Regions from separate parts of the Shewanella sp. N2AIL genome, predicted to be linked through region 2. Evidence: predicted binding sites of a transcription regulator. Region 2 holds the regulator's gene; each other region holds the start of a gene.

Evidence for each region. The regulator FliA, encoded in region 2, starts transcription of late flagellar genes. The targets are predictions, from matches to a motif close to CTAAAGNTNNNNNNNNNNNNGCCGATA.
Region 1: MO387_RS16510 (DUF5610 domain-containing protein) is a predicted target of FliA. The motif match lies at 2,020-2,046, and genes of this name have one in related genera.
Region 3: MO387_RS06225 (VC2046/SO_2500 family protein) is a predicted target of FliA. The motif match lies at 1,875-1,901, and genes of this name have one in related genera.

What each region holds. Positions count from the first base shown of each region.
Region 1 is NZ_JALBYT010000031.1:22,579-25,856, forward strand. It holds gene MO387_RS16500 (glutathione S-transferase N-terminal domain-containing protein) at 1-419, opposite strand, end outside; gene MO387_RS16505 (ferredoxin--NADP reductase) at 497-1,246, opposite strand; gene MO387_RS16510 (DUF5610 domain-containing protein) at 1,360-1,986, opposite strand; gene MO387_RS16515 (histidine phosphatase family protein) at 2,213-2,830, shown strand; gene MO387_RS16520 (FMN-binding glutamate synthase family protein) at 2,842-3,278, shown strand, end outside.
Region 2 is NZ_JALBYT010000003.1:103,270-106,547, reverse strand. It holds gene flhF (flagellar biosynthesis protein FlhF) at 1-447, shown strand, start outside; gene MO387_RS03540 (MinD/ParA family protein) at 452-1,333, shown strand; gene MO387_RS03535 (RNA polymerase sigma factor FliA) at 1,326-2,039, shown strand; gene cheY (chemotaxis response regulator CheY) at 2,087-2,470, shown strand; gene MO387_RS03525 (protein phosphatase CheZ) at 2,484-3,221, shown strand; gene MO387_RS03520 (chemotaxis protein CheA) at 3,237-3,278, shown strand, end outside.
Region 3 is NZ_JALBYT010000007.1:47,285-50,562, forward strand. It holds gene MO387_RS06215 (EAL domain-containing protein) at 1-603, opposite strand, end outside; gene MO387_RS06220 (DUF406 family protein) at 855-1,142, opposite strand; gene MO387_RS06225 (VC2046/SO_2500 family protein) at 1,352-1,840, opposite strand; tRNA gene MO387_RS06230 (tRNA-Tyr) at 1,966-2,050, shown strand; tRNA gene MO387_RS06235 (tRNA-Tyr) at 2,121-2,205, shown strand; tRNA gene MO387_RS06240 (tRNA-Tyr) at 2,290-2,374, shown strand; gene MO387_RS06245 (PLP-dependent cysteine synthase family protein) at 2,639-3,278, shown strand, end outside.

The DNA of each region.
Region 1 (3,278 bases), on a different contig from region 2:
AGCTCAACCTGCATAAGACCACGCAGCAATGCTTGTTCAAAGCGAGCCGTCCAAAAAGCCGATCTCACGCCTTCATCTTCACGCATCTGCTCTTGGCGTAATTTCACCGCGCTATCGATTAAGCCTTTTATCAAAGAATATTGACACTCCAACACCCAGTTATGACTTGAGATGCCAAACATCTTACGATCGCCAAGCTCAGCATCTAGGTAGCGCATAATCACTTCGCTATCGAATAACGCCACGCCATCGTTAGTGATGAGACACGGGATCTGTCCTAGCGGGTTAGCATCGAGTAATTCGGCACTGTTTTCAAAGGGATTGACTAGCTGCTCTTCAATATTGTTAATTCCTAAATACTGGATTAAGGCTCTAACACAACGGGCATAGGGTGAAGCTTGAGAACTTAACAACTTCATCAAAAATTTCCTTATATTTGCATTAAACGCTATGGCTATTTAGGAGCGAAAACGGCTCCCACCCATATAAAATGGGATCACCAATATTTCTCTACGGTAATTTGTCCGGGAGCACGACGTAAATTCTTCACTAATCCCTTATCGAGTAAGGCGCTTTGGGCGCCATTTATCATACCGGGATTGCCGCAAATCATGACTTGGGAATCAGCGGCACTTAAGGTTAATCCTGCCATTTGTTCGATTTCACCCGAGACTATGCCCTCGGGAATACGACACTGCAACGCATCGGCAAAGGGTTCACGGGTCACACTCAAGACTAATGTAAACTGTGCTGGGTATGTGCGTTCTAACTCACGCAGCTTATCAAGATACGCCAAATCCTGCGCCTCGCGCACGCCATACACAAGTACGACTTTTTCGAAACGCTCCCAAGGTTCATGGGTGTCGAGCATAGACAAAAATGGCCCTACCGCTGTACCTGTAGCCAAAAACCATAAGTGCTTGCCTTGAAGTCCACCCTTAGGAATTTCCACTAAGGTCATAAAACCAGTCGCGGTTGAGGTAATTTCAATTTCATCGCCTATGCCAAGGTTTTGCAATTGCGGCGATAACAGGCCGTCCTCTACCGCGACTGCGAGCACTTCGGCATAGGGTTTATCGGGAGAATTGACTAAGGAGTATGCTCTGGCAACACGCTTATCATCTTGCATTTGACTTAACTTGATAAACTGGCCAGGAATAAATGGGGCTAACTCGGCGGCGATGCGCAATGAAAATAACTTATCGCTCCAATCAATACGTTCTATAACTTGTCCCCTAGTCCACATAGCGTACCCTCAAGCGAAACGTTAAATAGGCTTCCAGCATAGACTTTTTTCCGCATAACAAAAACCCCTTATGATAAGGGGCTTATGGCGATAGAACCGAAAACAACAGAGCGTTAACTGGCACTCGATTGTGTCTCATCTGTCTTCTTATTAAAACTATCTCTAAAGGCCTGTAGTCCCTCTTGCACTAAACCATAGGTTTTATCGACACCATCGGCAATATCCCCCTGCAAGACTCTAAGGCCAGACAGAATGTCTTTCGCTTCTTTAAAGCCGTTATCAATTGCACCACCAATAATTCCCATAAAGCTATCGAGTTGCTCATCTAAGCTCATACCCGAATTTTGTTGCTGGTGAATGCTAAAAAACTGCGTCGCAAAACTCACGATACGATCTGCAGTCGCTTCTGGCGATGTATCTACGCCATTATCGTAAGCGGTTTGAGTCGCGTTTTCGCCCATAGTAGGCGCTAGCTCTTTGTCTATCGCATCGATAGCGGCACGATAGAGTAAAGTCATAGACTGATCGCCAGACTTGATATTCACTTCCTGCTGCGCAGATAGAATTGCTTGATTCATCAGCTGCTTACTCGTTTGCTGCGCGGTTTGTTTCGAGGTCACTTCGGTGGTTTTCGCGTCCTTCGAATCACTCACTTCGGTACCCTTAGGCGCCGTATTTTCAGCATATTTTTTCTGCGGCAAAGGGGTACTTTGCACTTGAGGAGATTTATTAATTTCCATGATGACTATCCATTCAATTCGGGTCGACTTTATTATCGACCAAAATTTAACCAGCTTTAGTAATTTTTAGAATTGAAGTACCATCGTGACCACAAGGCCATGATAAGGCCCGTATAAATTGAGTGGGTTTATTCTGTATAAATTGCATAAAGTGCCAATCCACCCGCATGCAGCTCATTGCTATCGTCGAGCTTAGACAAAAGCTAATAGAAAAGGATGTTACACCATGGCAGCAGGCCGCAGTTTGAGTCATTTCCGCTTTCACGTGTTTACACGAATGCTTAAGCGCACTACTGAGCACTATATGAGCATTAATATAAAACGCCTTAGTTTGCTCACTGGTCTTATTATCTTAACTTGCCTCAGCCTCGCACCGATTAGCCAAGCAAACGCGGAAAACAGACTGATCATTTTAGTCAGACATGCCGAAAAAGCCGACACGCCAGCCAATGACCCACAGTTATCGCCCAAGGGGGAAATGCGCGCAACGTCACTGATCACCGCCTTGAGCCGCACGCCGTTGTCGCAGCTCATTGCAACTCAATACCTGCGAACCCAGCAAACACTCGCGCCTATCGCCGAGGCTCGCCATTTGCCCGTGACGATAGTCGAAGCAGCAAAGCCTATCGAAGAACATATTCAGCAGATTGTCGAACAAGTGCATGCGGTACAAGGCAATACGCTCATCGTTGGGCATTCAAACACAGTGCCATTGATCATCAAAGCCCTGGGTGGACCTGAGATCCAAGCGATCGGCGAAGAGGACTACAGTCAGCTGTTTTTACTCTCTCTCAATGATGGCCAACCCGCAAGCTTGATCTCCACCCGTTACGGACAAGAATAAGGATAAATAACATGAGTGAACTCAATTGGTTTATGTGGGGACTCGATCTGTTTTCAGGACTGTTTTTGATCGTTATAGGACTCGCAGTACTCGCGGTTATTTACATGTATATCGCAGATAAAATGCAGACCAAACAAGCGGTAAGACATAACTATCCCGTGATTGGTCGTTTTCGATATCTGTTCGAAAAACAAGGTGAGTTTTTCAGACAATACTTTTTCGCCCAAGACAGGGAAGAATTGCCCTTCAACCGTGCTGAACGCAGCTGGGTGTACCGCGCCGCCAAAAATGTCGATAGAACCATAGCCTTTGGTTCGACTCGTCCCTTGGATACAGCTGGTACTATCATGTTTATGAATACCGCCTTCCCAACCCAAGATGAAGATATCACTCCTATTCATCCGCTGACGATTGGCACTCACTGTCGTCAGCCCTATACAACTCAAGC
Region 2 (3,278 bases):
GAGCAAATTCTCTATCAGTTTAGGAATCGCAAGCTAGTATTGATAGATACGGCTGGCATGGGACAACGAGATATGCGTCTTTACCAGCAACTTGATAATTTAACTGCAAATAGCAGGATACCTATCCGCAGTTATCTGGTACTGTCTGCGACAGGACAGCGCCGTGTGCTGCAAGATGCAGTCAATCATTTTAAACGCATTCCCCTATCTGGTGTCGTTCTCACAAAACTCGATGAATCTGTGTCGTTAGCAGGGGCATTAAGTGTGTTGATCCAAAACGGATTACCATTAAGTTATGTTACTGATGGACAAAGAGTTCCTGAAGATATGAAAGTTGCGGATACCTTAGATTTAGCCCAGCAGGCACTCGCAGCGTTAGATAGTACTGAACAACAATCATTACAAGACACAGCGTGGTCAGATAATATGGCCTGTGCATTTGAGTAGATTTATGACCCTGGATCAAGCAAGTGGTTTACGTATGATGAATCAACCCTATAACGAAAAAGTGAAAGTAATCGCGGTCACAGGTGGTAAAGGTGGCGTTGGTAAAACCAGCGTTTCCATTAATACAGCTGTGGCATTAGCCGAAAAAGGCAAGCGTGTCTTGGTACTTGATGCTGACCTTGGCTTAGCAAACGTCGATGTCATGCTGGGTATTCGTGCCGAGCGTAACCTCTCCCATGTCCTCTCTGGTGATGCAGAGCTTGACGATATTATCGTTCGTGGCCCTAAAGGGATTGGCATAGTACCAGCCACTTCAGGAACACAAGGGATGGTGGAATTAAGTCCAGCGCAACATGCCGGGTTAATTCGCGCATTTAGTGAGATGCGGACTCAGTTTGATATTCTAGTCGTAGATACTGCTGCTGGGATTTCAGATATGGTGCTCAGTTTCTCACGTGCATCGCAGGATGTGCTGGTCGTTGTTTGTGATGAACCCACATCAATTACCGATGCCTATGCCCTGATAAAAATCCTCAGCCGTGAGCATGGCGTGTTCCGTTTTAAAATAGTTGCCAATATGGTGCGTAGTTTACGCGAAGGTATGGAATTATTTGCTAAACTCAGTAAAGTGACCGACAGATTTTTGGATGTCGCCCTTGAATTGGTTGCAACAATCCCATTTGACGAAAACTTACGTAAATCAGTTCGTAAACAAAAATTGGTGGTTGAAGCTTATCCTAAATCACCAGCAGCGATTGCGTATCAAGGGTTGGCAAATAAAATTCTAAGCTGGCCTGTACCGCAGCAACCTGGTGGGCATTTGGAGTTTTTCGTTGAGCGTTTAGTACAACGACCAGATTTTCAAGAGGAAAAAACGAGTGAATAAAGCCGCTGCGTATACTTGTTTAGACAATAAATCGTCGATCGTTGAACAGTATGCTCCGTTGGTTAAAAGAATTGCGCATCATTTACTCGCCAGACTACCTGCCTCCGTGCAGTTAGATGATTTACTCCAAGCTGGGATGATGGGGTTATTAGAAGCATCATCCAAGTTTGATGGTGGCAAGGGTGCGAAATTTGAAACCTTCGCCGGCATACGCATACGTGGGGCCATGTTAGATGAAATTCGCCGTGGCGATTGGGTCCCTCGTTCCGTTCATCGTAACAACCGCAAGGTTGCACATGCAATAGATGAGTTAGAGCAAGCGCTGGGTCGTGATGCACGCGACACAGAAATTGCAGAAAAACTTGATATGACGCTCGATGAGTACCATCATATTCTTAACGATGTTTCTGTCGGAAAAATCATAGGGATAGAAGACTTAGGCGTATCTCAGGATATACTTACAGTGAGTGATCGGTCCGATGATGATTCATTTGAAGCATTAGCTGAGAACCAATTTCATTCTGCTCTGGTTGAGGCAATTAAATTATTGCCTGAAAGAGATGCATTAGTGTTATCCCTGTACTACGATGAAGCATTGAATTTAAAAGAGATTGGCGCCATTCTTGAAGTCAGTGAATCGCGGGTTAGCCAGATATTAAGTCAGGCAATGTTGCGATTGAAAGCTAAACTCAAGCACTGGACATAAGTATAATTATTAATCGAGCACAGAATGTCAGCTCACCGGAGGAAACCTTGGACAAGAATATGAAGATTCTCATTGTTGACGATTTTTCGACAATGAGGCGTATCATCAAGAACTTGTTGCGAGACTTGGGGTTTAACAACACCCAAGAAGCAGACGATGGCTCAACAGCCCTGCCGATGTTGCAAAAGGGGGATTTTGATTTTGTTGTTACAGATTGGAATATGCCCGGCATGCAAGGGATCGATCTGTTAAAAGCAATTCGCGCAGATGATTCGCTAAAGCATTTACCCGTATTAATGGTAACTGCTGAAGCAAAACGTGAACAGATTATTGCTGCCGCTCAAGCGGGAGTGAATGGATATGTGGTTAAGCCTTTTACCGCAGCAACGCTGAAAGAGAAGTTAGATAAAATATTCGAACGACTCGCTTGAGCAAGGATGAGCTATGAAGTCACAAACATCAGGGCTCATCACGCTCGAGCAAGCTCAGCACTTTGTTGAATTATTAAGTGCAGGTGAGCAAAGTCAGGCAGATGATTTATTTCGGGAGCTTGCAGCTCCACTGCAACGAGAATTATTTGAAGAGGTAGGAAAATTAACTCGGCAACTTCATAGTGCGCTGATGGATTTTCAAGTTGATAATCGTCTTTCTGAATTAGCCAATACAGAAATTCCCGATGCCAAGCAACGTTTAAATTACGTTATTGACATGACTGAACAAGCGGCAAATAAAACCATGGATGCGGTTGAAGAATGTTTACCTTTGGCCAATGCCGTAACGGTTAATATTCAAAAAGTCATGCCATCTTGGGACAGATTAATGCGACGCGAGATAGCACTGAGCGAATTTAAGGTTCTTTGTCACGATGTCCAAGATCTTATGTCCCGTAGTGCAAATGACTCGACTCGATTACGTGAATTGCTGAATCAAATTTTGATGGCGCAAGATTTTCAAGACTTAACAGGACAAATAATCCGTCGTGTTATTGATCTAGTAATGGAAGTTGAAAGTAATCTCGTTTCTATGCTGACGGTATTTGGTGAGCAACCTATGATTGAAACTCAGATTGCTCAGAAAAATAATATTGAAGCGGAAGGGCCGATAATGAATGCCGAGCTTCGTCAAGATGTAGTAACGGGTCAAGACGAAGTGGATGATCTTCTATCGAGTCTGGGTTTCTAACTGGGAGTCAATTTGATGGCCTTTGATGTAGATGAAGAGATACTCCAGGACTTTTTA
Region 3 (3,278 bases), on a different contig from region 2:
CTCGACTTTTTCAGTATGCAAATTAATGAGCATGCTGATCTGCCGAGATTGCTCAGTCGCGCAGCGAAACAAGCTCAGGCTTTCTTCTTTGTCGTAGCTGTGTTTCGTCGCTAAGGTCAGGGCTAATTGGTCGGCCATCTGGCACGCGAGGTGGATTTCGCTGTCGTGCCAATGGGGAGTGAACTGCGCCCGCTCGATGCAGAGCACACCTTCCAGACGACCATTGATGCGAATGGCGATGTCGAGACTCGAATTGATGTGCCGCGGGATAAAATAGCACTCTGCCAATTCACTTAAACGGGGATCGGTCAGCGTATTGCCAGCATCGATATGGCGCAGGGTTTTAAGCTCGTGCACATAACGGGGACAAGCTTGTAATAGTTTAGGCCTATGAATGTCTTGCAACATCATAGAACCAAATTGTGCAACGAGTGTTTGGGTTTGTTGATCAGCTGAAAACGTCCACACTGACACCAAAGAAACCGTTAAATTCTGGCACAACAACTCTGTGGCTAACTCTGCTGTCTTGGTGAAATCGCCCTGCTGTTTTGCAGTCGACTGAACCAAAGACTCCAATAAATGCTGATGCTGACGTCGCTTCACGCTGATTCCCTACAAAACTTCGTGTTGGGCTAAAGGTCTTTACTACGCGCAAACGTAGCTTGAAATGTGCAATTAAGCTGATTGAATTATTCTTATTTGGAGGCAGATTACACTATCTATTGTAAGTGCAGCAACATGTGGCACAATTTATTACAACTCAGTTAACAACTGCAGCATTTTTAGACAGTTAAAACGATTAAGCTCGAACTCTATTTGCTAAAATCTATCCGCTAAAAGTGCTGCACAAAAACTTATAAACCGTTTTCCAATTGGAAAATCATTTTCTCGGCGCTCACACCAAAGGTCAGCAGTAAATCGATACCCGCCGCCGTGGTCACAAACTCAGTTTGTACTTCAGCAAAACGAGCTTGGGCACGGCTCGCCATACTTTCTGCATCTGTTTGCGCGCTATCGCCAACAAAGTTCAAGGTAAGTAAGGTATCGTGTTCATCAATGACGGCGCCGATATCGACAAAACTGCCACAATCGGTGCAAGTGTCATTTACGGTCGGACTCTGTGCTTCTATTATGCCTTTCATCTGTATTCCTTATTTATAAAGCGACTGATTAACGGCATCACTAAACTATGCTCGCTAATTTATTTGCGCGGTAAGTGGCTAACTCGATAGGTTAATCAGAATTATAGGTAATTAAGCCTCAAGATAACTGGCTTTAGCTCACGCTTATTTACTGAAATGGCGCAGATTGACGCTATTGGTATTGAAGAGGACTTGCTGGAAATGGGTAACTAGGCAGAAGCAAGCAGAGGCACCAGATTACGTTGGATTGCCAATTGATCGGCAAAATGCATGATTTCGACCTTAGGCGCGCTGAGTTGGCCCCGCTGCCTAAGCTGGGTGACATGATCACAGTTACTCAGGGCCTCGGCCATTGCTACGCTCTCACCGCCTCGGATCACTAAGGCTTCCGGTCGCAGTGCCTGCTGTAATTGAAATGCCCGCGGACCTTGAGCCATAAAAATACTGCTGTTATCGACTACAGGTTCGGCAGAAGATAAATCCGCCATTAAGCTTTGCTGCGGTGGTAATTCGAACTGACGCTGTAATTTTTGCGCCATATCAAGCTCGTTTTGCCATTGAAATTGCGCCATGTCCCGTGCGTCAACCGACAGTAACGACAGCAACAGGGCGAATTCGCCCCGTCTGTCGTTTTCTATCGCCGCGTTTAAGCGGGTGCCAATTTGGGCTTCGTTGACTAAAGGAACATCAATTTGCATAAAAAAACATCGTCAAAACAATTCGTTGTTAGTTAATCGACCATTTGATGCATAACTTTAGGAAAATTTTTAAATTGGGTATTTACATGCAAAAGGTTTCTGACTACTATGGCGGCCGCAATTGAGGAGGGGTTCCCGAGTGGCCAAAGGGATCAGACTGTAAATCTGACGGCTCAGCCTTCGAAGGTTCGAATCCTTCTCCCTCCACCATTTGCACTGCAAGTTTTATGTGTTGTTCGAAAATGATGTAGAGTTTTACAAAAGCGTTAAAGGTATTCGTGGAGGGGTTCCCGAGTGGCCAAAGGGATCAGACTGTAAATCTGACGGCTCAGCCTTCGAAGGTTCGAATCCTTCTCCCTCCACCATCTTTATCTCTAACGCAGATAATCATTTTCAAGTACCAAACATGGCCAATGTTTGGTTGAGTTATAAAAGTAAAGAAAGTTTGTGGAGGGGTTCCCGAGTGGCCAAAGGGATCAGACTGTAAATCTGACGGCTCAGCCTTCGAAGGTTCGAATCCTTCTCCCTCCACCATTTCTTTCATTGTCTATACCGCTCTTGTTCAACTTCCGTTTTGTCTATTCCAGTTTTATCTGCCATAGCTTCATCTATTCATTTTATTCTAATTACATTCTTTGTATTAAACTGCACTTCTATTTGAAGCCATCTTTTTAGTTCGCGATATTTGTCTTTAACATCAATCACGCCTAGCTCTACTTCAAGCTAATGATCCCAAACGAGTAACGCCAAGCAGATCCAATAAAACCGCTTTACCCGTCCCTGTGATATGCTCTAAAAATGATCCCTTTCGAAGTGACTATGATGATATCTAACACAATTCAACCGCCAGTTGACTCACACAGCGCTCACAGACTCTGCCCAACGTGGGAAGCCCATGCGATAGGCAAGATTGAAGCGGATTTTCAGCGCAGCGCCGATACCCATTTGATTAAGCTTGAATTACCTATGCTCGATGGCATAGATATTTATCTTAAAGATGAAAGTACCCACCCGACAGGCAGCTTAAAGCATCGCCTCGCCCGCTCACTCTTCCTCTATGCCCTGTGTAACGGCTGGATTAAACAAGGCACGCCGATTATCGAATCCTCATCGGGCAGCACGGCGATTTCTGAAGCCTATTTTGCCCGCTTACTCGGTTTACCTTTTATTGCCGTGATGCCCAAAAGCACGGCTAAAAAGAAGATTGAGCAGATCACTTTCTATGGCGGCCAATTTCATTTTGTCGACCATTCCAGTGAGATTTATGCCGAATCGGCACGCCTCGCCGCAGAGCTTGGCGGCCATTACATGGATCAATTCACCTACGCCGAGCGCGCGACCGACTGGCGCGGCAATAATAATATCGCCAATTCGATTTTCAATCAGATGGAGCGCGAGCCACATACTATCCCGCGTTGGATAGTGATTAGTCCGGGTA